2 regions of the Stenotrophomonas sp. DR822 genome follow, and region 1 is predicted to be linked to the other one. Evidence: predicted binding sites of a transcription regulator. Region 1 holds the regulator's gene; the other holds the start of a gene.

Region 1 (5,655 bases):
CCTGCACCCACGGCGGAACTGAGCTGGGATGAGCTGCGCCCGGTCGATCCGCTGGGCCTGGAAGTGGGCTATCGATTGATTTCGCTGGTGGACAGCAACCAGGGCGGCGAGCTGATGCCGCGCATCAAGGGCGTGCGCCGCAAGCTGACCCAGGACGTCGGCTTCCTGATTCCCTCGGTGCACATCCGCGACAACCTGGAACTGCCGGCCAACGGCTACCGGGTACTGGTACATGGCGTGCCGGTGGCCACTGCCGAGATCCATCCCGACCGCGAACTGGCGCTGGACCCGGGCAGTGCCCTCGGCCCGCTGGAAGGCATCGCCGGCAAGGACCCGGCCTTCGGCCTGGATGCGACCTGGATCCAGCCACACCAGCGCGCCCAGGCCGAAACCCTGGGCTATACCGTGGTCGACCCGGCCACGGTGGTGGCCACCCACCTTTCGCACCTGATCCGCGAGCACGCACCGGAACTGCTCGGCCACGAGGAAGTGCAGCACCTGCTGGCCAACCTGGCCAAGAGCGCGCCCAAGCTCGTCGAAGATCTGACGCCGAAGGCGCTGCCGCTGTCGGCGGTGGTGCGCGTGCTGCAGAACCTGCTGGTCGAACGCATTCCGATCCGCCAGCTGCGCAAGATCGCCGAAGCACTGGTCGAACACGCCCCGCACAGTCAGGACCCGGCCACGCTGACCGCCGCCGTGCGCACCGCACTGGGCCGCTTCATCGTGCAGGAGATCGCCGGAATGTCGGCGGAGCTGCCGGTGTTCACCCTCAACCCGCAATTGGAACGTGTCTTGCAGGAGTCCACGCAGGGCAACGGCGCCGCGCTGGAACCCGGACTCGCTGAGCGACTGCACCAGAGCCTGGCCGAATGTGTCAGCAAGCAGGAAGCCCGCAACGAGCCCGCGGTGGTGCTGGTACCTGGCCCGGTGCGAGCCGCGCTGGCCCGCCTGGTCCGCCACAGCGTTCCGTCGCTGTCGGTCCTGGCCTACAGCGAGGTGCCGGAGGACAAGCGCCTGAAGCTGGTCGGAACGATCAGCTGACGCAGCCCTGCAACGCGCCAGAAAACAGACACCACTTTCAAACACCCGCAACAGACAGATTCCGAGGGGAACCCGAACCGTGCAGACCACCGACCATCCGCGTTCTCCGACCGCCACTCCGCCGACTTCGTCCCGTGACCACAGCATGAAAATCAAACGATTCGTCGCCGCCGACATGCGCTCGGCCATGAACCTGGTGCGCAAGGAACATGGTCCTGATGCCGTGATCCTGTCCAACCGCCGGATCGAGGAAGGCATCGAGATCGTGGCCGCCGCCAACTACGATGAGAGCGCCGTGCAGCGCGCCCTGGAAGCGTCGCGCCGCGACGTGGCACCGCCGCCCGCGCCGAAGCCGCGCAGCGCCGCCGACGCAGTGATCGCCGCGGTCACCCGCCGTCGCAGCGGCACCCCGGCACCGGAGCCGGTGGCCGCCACCACCTCGGCCGTCGCCGCTCTGGCCCGCGCCGCCGTCGGCGCTACCGGCCGCACCCTGGACAGCGCCGACGAGATCGTGCCGACGCGTGGCAGCACCGGCTTCGCCTCCACCCTGGCGCGTGCCGCCGTCAATGAAGCGACGCTGCCGGAACAGATCTTCGCCCCGTTTGCCGACGCCATCGTGGCGCCCTCGCCTGCGGCAGCCGCGCCGGTGAACCGCGCCCGCTTCCAGATCGACCCGCCGCTGGAAGACAGCGCGCAGATGCCGGCAGTGACGCCGCCGCCGTTGCCGGTTGCACTGCAGGCCACCACGGCCCCCGAAGACGAAGCCTCACGCGCGCCGGTTGCCGTGCAGCCGACCGAGGCTGCACCGGCACCGATGCCGGCGCTGGCGCCAGCACCCGCGCTGACCCTGGTCGCCGATGACGCCGAGATCCGCCACCTGCGCCAGGAAGTGGCCGGCATGCGCCAGGTGATCGAGCGCGAGATGAACCGCTTCACCGACGAGCGCCTGCGCGGTAGTCCGGTGCGCGCTACGGCACTGGACCTGATGGACGAGTACGGCTTCGATGCCGGCATCGCCCGCGACGTGGCCATGCAGATCCCGCTGGAAACCGAAGCGCATCGCGGCCGCGGCCTGATGCTGGGGCTTATCTCGCGCAAGCTGCCGATCGCCCCGGTCGATCCGATGGAGGAGGGCGGCGTGATCGCCCTGGTCGGCCCGACCGGCGCCGGCAAGACCACCACCATCGCCAAGCTGGCCTCGCGCTTCGCCGAAGCCCATGCCGCCCGCGACGTCGCCCTGGTCACCACCGATACGATGCGCATCGGCGCCCGCGAACAGCTGTACGGCTACGGCCGCCAGCTCGGCATCGCCGTGCACGAGGCCAACAGCGGTACCGACCTGGACCAGCTGCTGGAACGCCTGAAGGACTACAAGCTGGTGCTGATCGACACCGCTGGCCTGGGCCCGCGCGACCGTGCGCTGGCCGCCCAGCTGCAGTGGCTGCGCGCCGCCCGCCAGGTCCGCACCCTGCTGGTACTGCCGGCCAACACCAGCTTCGGCGACATGGACGAGGTGGTCCGCCGCTTCGGCGCGGCCAACCTGCAGGGCCTGGTGCTGAGCAAGCTGGACGAGACCGGCCGCTTCGGCAACGCCCTGTCGGTGGCGGTGGACCACAAGCTGCCGATCACCTGGGTGACCGATGGCCAGGACGTCCCGGACGACCTGCACCGGGCCAGTGCAGCCAATCTTGTACTTCGCCTTGAAGATTTGCGCCGCGCGGCCGATATGCCCTGCAACCCGGAGTTGAACCATGCCGTCGCGTGAGTACGCCAAGCTGACCACCACCTTCCCGCTGACGGCGACCCGCAGCGAGCCGCTGGGCCCTGTGCGCACGATTGCCGTGACCGGCGGCAAGGGCGGCGTCGGCAAGACCAACGTATCGGCCAACCTGGCCGTGGCGCTTGCGGGAATGGGCAAACGCACCCTGTTGCTGGACGCCGACCTGGGCCTGGCCAACATCGACGTGATCCTGGGCCTGAGCCCCACCAACACCTTGGCCGACCTGGTCGCTGGCCGCTGCAGCCTGGATGACGTGATCATCGAAGGCCCGAACGGCGTGCTGGTGGTACCGGCCGCGTCCGGCCGCCGGCACATGGCCGAGCTGGCCCCGGCCGAGCATGTCGGCCTGGTCAACGTGTTCTCCGAACTGGAGCGCGAGCTGGACATCATGGTGGTGGACACCGCCGCCGGCATCACCGACGGCGTGCTGACCTTCTGCCAGGCCGCGCAGGACACCGTGGTGGTGGTCTGTGATGAACCGGCCTCGATCACCGACGCCTATGCGCTGATCAAGGTGCTGTCACGCGAACGTGGCGTGGACCGCATCCAGGTGGTGGCCAACATGGTGCGCGACCCCAACGAAGGCCGCGTGCTGTACGAGAAGCTGACCCGCGTCTGCGAGAAATTCCTCGCCGATGTCTCGCTGAACTACCTCGGCTGCGTGCCGCAGGACGACTGGCTGCGCCTGTCGGTGCAGCGCCAGCAGCCGGTGGTGAAGGCCTATCCGTCCAGCCCGTCGGCACTGGCGATCACCGAGATCGCCCGCCGCACCGCCCGCTGGCAGGCACCGACCGAGCCGCGCGGGGGCGTCGAGTTCTTCCTCGAACGCATCATCAAGCAGCGCGGGGTGGCCGCATGAAAGGCGCCGCCCAGTACAGAGAGGTCCAGCGCACGGCGGCCAACGAGGTCATCGCCCAGCACTCGGACCTGGTGCGGCGCATCGCCCACCATCTGGCCGCACGCCTGCCGGCCAGCGTTGAGGTGGACGACCTGATCCAGGCCGGCATGATGGGCCTGATCGAAGCCTCGCGCAGCTACGACGCCGACCAGGGTGCCTCGTTCGAGACCTACGCCTCGATCCGCATCCGCGGCTCGATGATCGATGAAATCCGACGTGGCGACTGGGTACCGCGTTCGGTACACCGCCGTGCGCGTGACGCTGCGGCCACCATCCGCCGCCTGGAGCAGAGCACCGGCCGCGCCGCCAGTGCCACCGAAGTGGCCGCCGCGATGGAGATGCCGCTGCCCGAGTACCTGCGCCTGATGGAGGACGCCTCGCGCGGCCAGGTACTGAGCCTGGAGTCGCGCATTGAAGACCAGGGCGAGCTGGACACCGTCGCCCAGGGCGGCCCGACCCCGCAGCAGGTGTTGGAGCGCGGTGAATTCGGCCGCGAGCTGGGCAATGCCATCGGCCACCTGCCCGAGCGCGAACAGCTGGTGCTGTCGCTCTACTACGAGCAGGAACTGAACCTGAAAGAGATCGGCGCAGTGCTCGGCGTGAGCGAGTCGCGGGTCTGCCAGATCCACGGCCAGGCGGTCCTGCGCCTGCGTGGCCGACTGAAGATTTTCGAGGCGGCCGACGCCGGCCTCGAGAGCTGATCAACAAAGGAACTCTGCTTTGAACAAGAACATGCGCATCCTGATCGTCGACGATTTCTCGACCATGCGTCGTATCGTCAAGAACCTGCTGGGCGATCTGGGCTTCACCAATACCGCCGAAGCCGAGGACGGGCATGCCGCGCTGTCGCTGCTGCAGAGCCAGCCGTTCGACTTCGTGGTCACCGACTGGAACATGCCGGTGATGACCGGCATCGAACTGCTCAAGGCCATCCGTGCCGATGCCAAGCTGAAGACCCTGCCGGTGCTGATGGTGACTGCCGAAGCCAAGCGCGAGCAGATCATCGAAGCGGCGCAGAACGGCGTGAACGGTTACATCATCAAGCCCTTCACCGCACAGACGCTGGAAGAGAAGCTCGGCAAGATCTTCGAACGCCTGGCGGCCAGCGCTTGATGGATACCACGGTCGACAAGAGCGCCCTCGCCCTGCGCCTGCAGGAAGCACTGGATGCACTGGAATCCGGCGACGAGGCGGCGTGGCGCCAGCGCATCGACGGCCTGGTCGCGCTGCGCACCCAGCCGATGATGAGCGGCCTTTCGCGGCTCGCCCGCGAGCTGGGCCAGGCGCTGGGCGAACTGCCGACCGTGCCCGATGAAGCCGGCGAGCTGGACGATGCCTGCGCGCGCCTGGACCACGTGGTGGCGATGACCGAACAGGCCACCCACCGCACCCTGGACCTGGCCGAAGAGTGCCGCAGCCTGACCGAACAGCTGCGCGCCGACGGCCTGCAGCCGGGCCAGGACGTACAGCTCGACCGCATCCGCCACAACCTCACCGAGATCGCCCTGACCCAGAGCTACCAGGACCTGACCGGGCAGATCATCCGTCGCGTGGTGGGCATCGTCCGCCGCGTGCACGAAGGCTTCGGCGCGCTCGGCCTGCCGCCGGAACAGCATCGCACCGATCCGGAACTGGCTGGGCCGGCACTGAAGGGACTGGACCGCCATGCGGTCTCGCAGAACGACGCCGACGACCTGTTGTCGGATCTGGGGCTGTAACCATGGGCGCAGTAGCCGACGACATCACTGCCGATTTCATCATCGAGGCCCAGGAGATCCTGGATCGCCTCGGCGAACAGCTGGTGTCGCTGGAACAGGCACCGCAGGACAATGAACAGCTCAACGCGGTGTTCCGCGGCTACCACACGCTGAAGGGCGGCGCAGGTTTCCTCGGCATCACCGCAATGGTCGAGCTGTGCCACGCCGCCGAGGAAGCG
Region 2 (5,655 bases), 1.8 Mb from region 1:
CATCGTGGCCCGCGCACTGTTCATCGCAATGAACTTCCTGGTCGCCTCGAGCACCAACTACAGCTACTACCTGGAACAGCTGAAGGGCAACACCAGCTGGAACCCCTTCGAAGGCATGTTCTAAGCCCAGCGCACCACTCGCGCAGCGGCACATCGACGCCCGGCCTTGGCCGGGCGTCGTCGTTCATGCCCCGGCTCAGGCGGCGCGCAACGCGGCAGCCGGTCGGGTGTCGGCCTGCAGGCGGAAGCGTGACACCGCCACCGCCAGCTGCTCGGCCTGTTCTTCCATCGCCCGCGCCGCAGCGGTGGCTTCTTCCACCAGCGCAGCATTCTGCTGGGTGGTCTCGTCCATCTGCACCACGGTCTGGTTGACCTGCTCGATACCGGCCGACTGCTCGCGCGAGGCGGCCGAAATTTCGGCCATGATCTCGTTGACCCGGCCGACCTGGCCGACGATCTCCTGCATCGTGCGACCCGCACCGTGCACCAGCTGCGCGCCGGCGCCGACATGGCCGACCGAAGCGTCGATCAGCTCCTTGATCTCCTTGGCCGCGCCCGCCGAGCGCTGTGCCAGCGCGCGCACTTCGCTGGCGACCACCGCAAAGCCACGGCCCTGTTCACCGGCGCGCGCCGCTTCCACGGCCGCGTTCAATGCCAGGATGTTGGTCTGGAAAGCGATGCCATCGATCACCGAGATGATCTCGGCGATGCGCTGCGAAGAGGTCTCGATCTGCTCCATGGTCTGCACCACCTGGCTGACCACCTGCCCGCCTTCGCTGGCAACGCCTGCGGCCGAGGCCGCCAGCTTGTTGGCCTGCAGGGCATGATCGGCGTTCTGGCGCACGGTGGAGGTCAGCTCCTCCATCGACGCGGCGGTCTCTTCCAGGTTGGCCGCCTGCTGCTCGGTACGCCGTGACAGGTCGCTGTTGCCCGACGCGATCTCGCCTGCGGCCAGGCGGATGCTGGCCGCGGACTGCTGGATCTGGCCGACGATCTGGGTCAACTGCTGCACGGTGCTGTTGGCATCGTCGCGCATCACCGCGAACACGCCGTGGAAGTCACCCTCCATCCGTGTACTCAGGTCACCGGCGGCGATGGCGCGCAGCAGCGTCGACAGCGCAGCCAGGTTCTGGTCGCTGACCTGCATCATGGTGTTGAGCGTTTCCACCATGCGGCGGAAGTCATGCTCGAAGCGCTGGGCATCGCCACGCACGGCGAAATCGCCTGCCGCCGCCGCAGCGGCCAGCTGCTGGATCTGCTCGTTGATCGCCGCCAGGTTGGTCTTGGTGGTTGCCATGGCAGCGGTGAATACCGCCTTTTCGCCCGGCAGTGCCTCCATGTCCACGCTCAGGTCACCCACCGCGTAGCGCTGCATCACCTCGACCAGGCGTTGGGTGACCGCATTGCTGTCGGCCACCAGCTGGTTGCTGTCGGCCACCATGCGGCCATATTCGCCCGGGAACACCGAGGCATCCATGCGGTAGCTGATTTCACCGGCATCATGGCGGCGCGCCATCTCCGCCTGTGCGGCCATCACTGCCTGCAGCTGGCCACGCATGCCCTGCATGGCGTCCAGCAGGCGGCCCACTTCGTCGTTGCCCAGCGCCGGCATGGCGGTATCCAGCTTGCCCGCAGCCACGTCGCCGGCGATGCGCACGGCCTGCGCCAGCGGTCGCACCGCCAGGCGCTGCAGCAGCAGGTAGACACCACCACTGAGCACCAGCGCAGCCACCACACCCACCAGCAGGATGATCCACAGCAGCTCGCGGGCCTGCGCGATGATCACCGAATGCGGCACCACCACGCCCAGCGCGAAACGCTGCGGCGCGTCACCGACCTGCAGCGGCACGTACAGGCGGACGTTGCCGGCAGCGTCGGGCTCGAACGCTTCGTAGGTCTTGTCGGCGGCGATCTGCGCCAGCATGCCGAGGGTGGCGGCATCGGTACGCGGCTTGCCGATCTCGGCAGCATCGGCCGAGGCCAGCACCACGCCCTTGGGCGACAGCAGTTCGACGCGGCCGGCGCCCATCGGCGTCAGCGTGGCCAGGTGCTTCTGCAGCGCGTCCAGCGAGAAGTCGACGGTGAAGACACCGAGGAAGGTGCCGTTCTCGACGATCGGCGTGCTCAGCGTGCTCATCAGCACCTGCTTGCCGCCGATGTCGTAGGCATACGGTTCGCTGACCAGCGGCAGCTTGTCGCGGCTGGGCACCATGTACCAGTTGCCCGAGCCGCTGGGCGTCTCGGTGTAGTCGGTCATCGTCGACTGCTGCGGCTTGCCGTCCTGCCAGGCCCAGTAGCTCATGTAGCGGCCGGTGGCGTCGTGCGCCTCGCTGTTGACGAAGTCGGCGTCCTTGCCGTCGAAGGCATTGGCCTCCCACATGGTGCTCTTGCCCAGCCATTCCGGGTGTGCGTGCAGCTGCTCGCCGATGACATTGGCCAGGCTGGCGCGATCAGGGGCATCACCGCGCGCACGCTGGGCCAGCACGGTTTCCACCATAGCATCGTTGCTGGCAAAGGCCGTGCCCAGGTCGGCAGCCACCTGCCGCGCCTCGGCACGGGCTTCGCTGGCCATGGTCTGCCGCGAGGACGACACCAGCGCCGAACTGGCCTGGTGATAGATCAGGAACGCGGTCGCGCCGAAGCACAGCAACGCGATCACCGCGGTGCCCAGCATCAGCTTGTGGGCGATGCTGCCGGGGCGACGGGCAGCGACGGAACGGGAAGAAGACATGGGAGGATCCGCAGGCAGTTCAGGTCGACCGGTGCCACCAGGGCACCGCGCAGATGCGCGATCCGTCGCGCGGGCCGCCTGCCCGCCGGATCGGAACCCGGCGCGGGAAGGCGCGCACCGGGTTAGCGGCCATGGCCGGGCGAGGTTGAGGCTCGCCGCACGCACAAAACCTGAACCCGCTCAGCTGCGGCCGTCGACCCAGGCCTGTGCTGCTCGCCTGTGCTATTCGGCGACGCGGTCGCGGATCCACTCCGCACGGGGCAGGACCTCGATGCTGCCCGCGGCGTACTGCTGAAGCACGTCCTCCGGACCGAAACGGGGCTGCCAGCCCAGCGCTGCGCGCATCCGGCTGCTGTCATAGACCCGATCGATGCTGAGCGGCAGTGGCCAGCCACGGCGCTCGAACTCGGCCAGCAGCTGCGGTGCGCGGCGCGCCAGCACCTGGCGCGGATCGGCGGCCAGCTGCAGGCAGTCCTCGCGCCGGAAGGGCGTCGGTGCACAGGCGAGGTAACGCTGGAAGGCCGCGCCCTCATCGTGCAGCAGCGCGGCATGCGCGCTGGCCACGTCGCGCGCGTCGATACCACGGTGCAGGCGGAACATCGCCATGCGGTCAGGCGGTTCGGGGAAGCAACGTGCCATCCGCAGCACGCGCACGGTGAATGTTGCACTGGCCGCCGCTTCGGCAGCCGCCTCGGCCTGCAGCTTGGTGCGGTGGTAGATCGTGCGCGGCAGCGGCTCGGTGTCCTCGTCGATCCAGCGGCAGCCGCCGGACACCACGGCATGGCCGTACAACGCCGTGGTACTGGTCAGCACGAAGCGCTGCACGCCGGCTTCGCGCGCCAGGTGCAGCAGGTTCGTGGTGGCCTCCACGTTGATCTGCTGGAACACCGCGTCGGGTACCAGGCCCACGTGCGGGGCGTGCAGGGCCGCGGTGTGGATCACCGCGTCGACCCCCTGCACGGCGCGTTCCAGCGCCCGGCGATCGGTGACATCGGCAATGACGCGCGTGGTGGCGAACGGACTGCGATCCAGCCCCACCACCTCATTGGCAGCGGCCAGCGCACCGAAGATCGCCCGTCCTATCCGCCCGGAACTTCCGGTCAACAGAATCTTCATTGAATCCATTCACTCGACAGCGCCCGGGACCTACCGGGATGGCTTGATTCTAGGCATGCACGATGGCGTCGGCGATAGCAGACGATGACATTCTGCATGCCATCCACTTCCGGCCGACGGCTCGGGCTCTTCCCTGCTGGGACTGCCGTGACGACCGGTTGCAGATCACGGCACTTCCTGCACGGTAACCGGTCGTCAAACGCGTGCGCAGGCCATGTGAGCCTCGTACACCCCACTTCGACCTGTCTTTAGCCTGCACTGTGCAACATGGGACCGTCACTGATGGCAGCGCCCCATGTTCACACCGGAGACCGGTAATGACCCACTCACGCAATGGCAACAGCAATCGGGGCTTTGCCTCGATGGACGAAGACAAACAGCGCGCGATCGCGGCCAAAGGGGGACGTGCTGCCCACGCATCCGGCAATGCACACCAGTTCAGCCCGGCCGAGGCCCGGGTGGCGGGCCGGAAAGGCGGTGAAGCGATCAGCCAGGACCGCCAACACATGGCCATGATCGGCCGTGAAGGCGGCCATGCGCGGCACGCCAGCAGCCGCCAGCAACAACAACAACAACAACAGGACATGCCCGACAAACCTGACAGCGGTCAACAACGTTGACGTGTTGCGGTCACTGCGCCGCGTACCGGCGGTGCCGCCGACGTCGATCAGCACTCAGCACTGTCAGCACAGTGGAAGGCGCCGCTGAGCCGGCGCGCGCTGGCTAGGTGTGGGCGAGGATGTTCAACAGGCGCCCGAACGGGTCGCGCACGTAGAAGCGACGTACACCCCATGGCTCTTCGGCCGGGCCATATTCAAGCGCAATGTTCGCGTGTCGCAGGCGTTCAAGCACGGCGTCCAGATCATCCACCTCGATCGAAAGATCCGGCACCGGCGTACCCGATCCGCCTTCGCTGGCAACGCTGAGCTGTGCCAGCGCAGCGCCCTGCCCACCGTAGGTAACGATCCAGCCGTGGTCCATCACGATGTCCATGCCGAGGATGTCGCCGTAGAACGCGGCCGCCTGCGCAGGATCGGCACTGGCGATGTTGGCGACGACACGTTTGACGGCCATGTTGCGGCTCCAGACGATCAGGACCGCGGACGTCGTGCCTGCGGCCAAGTGAAAAGGGGCCCCTGGAACGGGCCCCCATTGCGAACGGTAGGCAGGCCTCAGACGGCGCCGCACCTGTCCATGACACAGCGATCGTATTCGAACTGGCACTCCATGGCATCACCGCCGCCGGAAACGCAGGCCTGGTAGGCCTTCCAGCACGGGAAGTCGCACGGCTGGACCGGACCGGCCACCGCCACCGAACCGGTACACGCAAGTGCAAACACTGCAGCAACGATCACTTTCCTGATGGCTCGCATCGATATCACTCCCTGATAGGCCTGGTGACTCCAGGCCGCATCACCCTACCCGCGTGTGCGGGAGAGGAAGTGAAAGCGTGGGCGTAGTTACCGCCTCAGCATCACCAGGCCACCCAGGCTCAACGACGGCAGCAGCAGCCCAAAGGCCACCAGCGGCCAGACCGTATCGCCCGGCAGCAGCAGCGTCGCCAGCGTGCCAAGCGTTGCCACGATCACGCTCTGCACGGCGTAGTACAACGCCACTGCCGTGCCGGAGGCATCGGTAAAATCGCGCAGCGCACCGTTGGCCGCCACCGCAGCCACCATCACGATGCCGATGGCCACCAGCCACATCGGCAACACGACACCGGCAAATGACGGCGGCAGCATCGCCATCATCGCCATGACCAGCGCGCCGCCAATCATCACCATCAGCCCACGCTGGAAACTGCCGCC

What was found. Region 1 encodes FliA, which starts transcription of late flagellar genes. Its sites were predicted from a motif close to TAAAGTTTNNCNNNCNNNGGCCGATAA; they were not measured.
Region 2: K5K93_RS20335 (methyl-accepting chemotaxis protein) is a predicted target of FliA. The motif match lies at 2,854-2,880, and genes of this name have one in related genera.

The regions. Positions count from the first base shown of each region.
Region 1 is NZ_CP081826.1:626,175-631,829, forward strand. Features, by position in the region: gene flhA (flagellar biosynthesis protein FlhA) at 1-1,041, shown strand, start outside; gene flhF (flagellar biosynthesis protein FlhF) at 1,187-2,806, shown strand; gene K5K93_RS02920 (P-loop NTPase) at 2,793-3,680, shown strand; gene K5K93_RS02925 (RNA polymerase sigma factor FliA) at 3,677-4,420, shown strand; gene cheY (chemotaxis response regulator CheY) at 4,440-4,832, shown strand; gene K5K93_RS02935 (protein phosphatase CheZ) at 4,832-5,437, shown strand; gene K5K93_RS02940 (chemotaxis protein CheA) at 5,440-5,655, shown strand, end outside.
Region 2 is NZ_CP081826.1:3,301,063-3,306,717, reverse strand. Features, by position in the region: gene K5K93_RS15190 (DUF2628 domain-containing protein) at 1-124, shown strand, start outside; gene K5K93_RS20335 (methyl-accepting chemotaxis protein) at 197-2,731, opposite strand; gene K5K93_RS15180 (NAD(P)-dependent oxidoreductase) at 2,954-3,847, opposite strand; gene K5K93_RS15175 (KGG domain-containing protein) at 4,165-4,467, shown strand; gene K5K93_RS15170 (VOC family protein) at 4,571-4,921, opposite strand; gene K5K93_RS20330 (hypothetical protein) at 5,020-5,220, opposite strand; gene cml (CmlA/FloR family chloramphenicol efflux MFS transporter) at 5,308-5,655, opposite strand, start outside.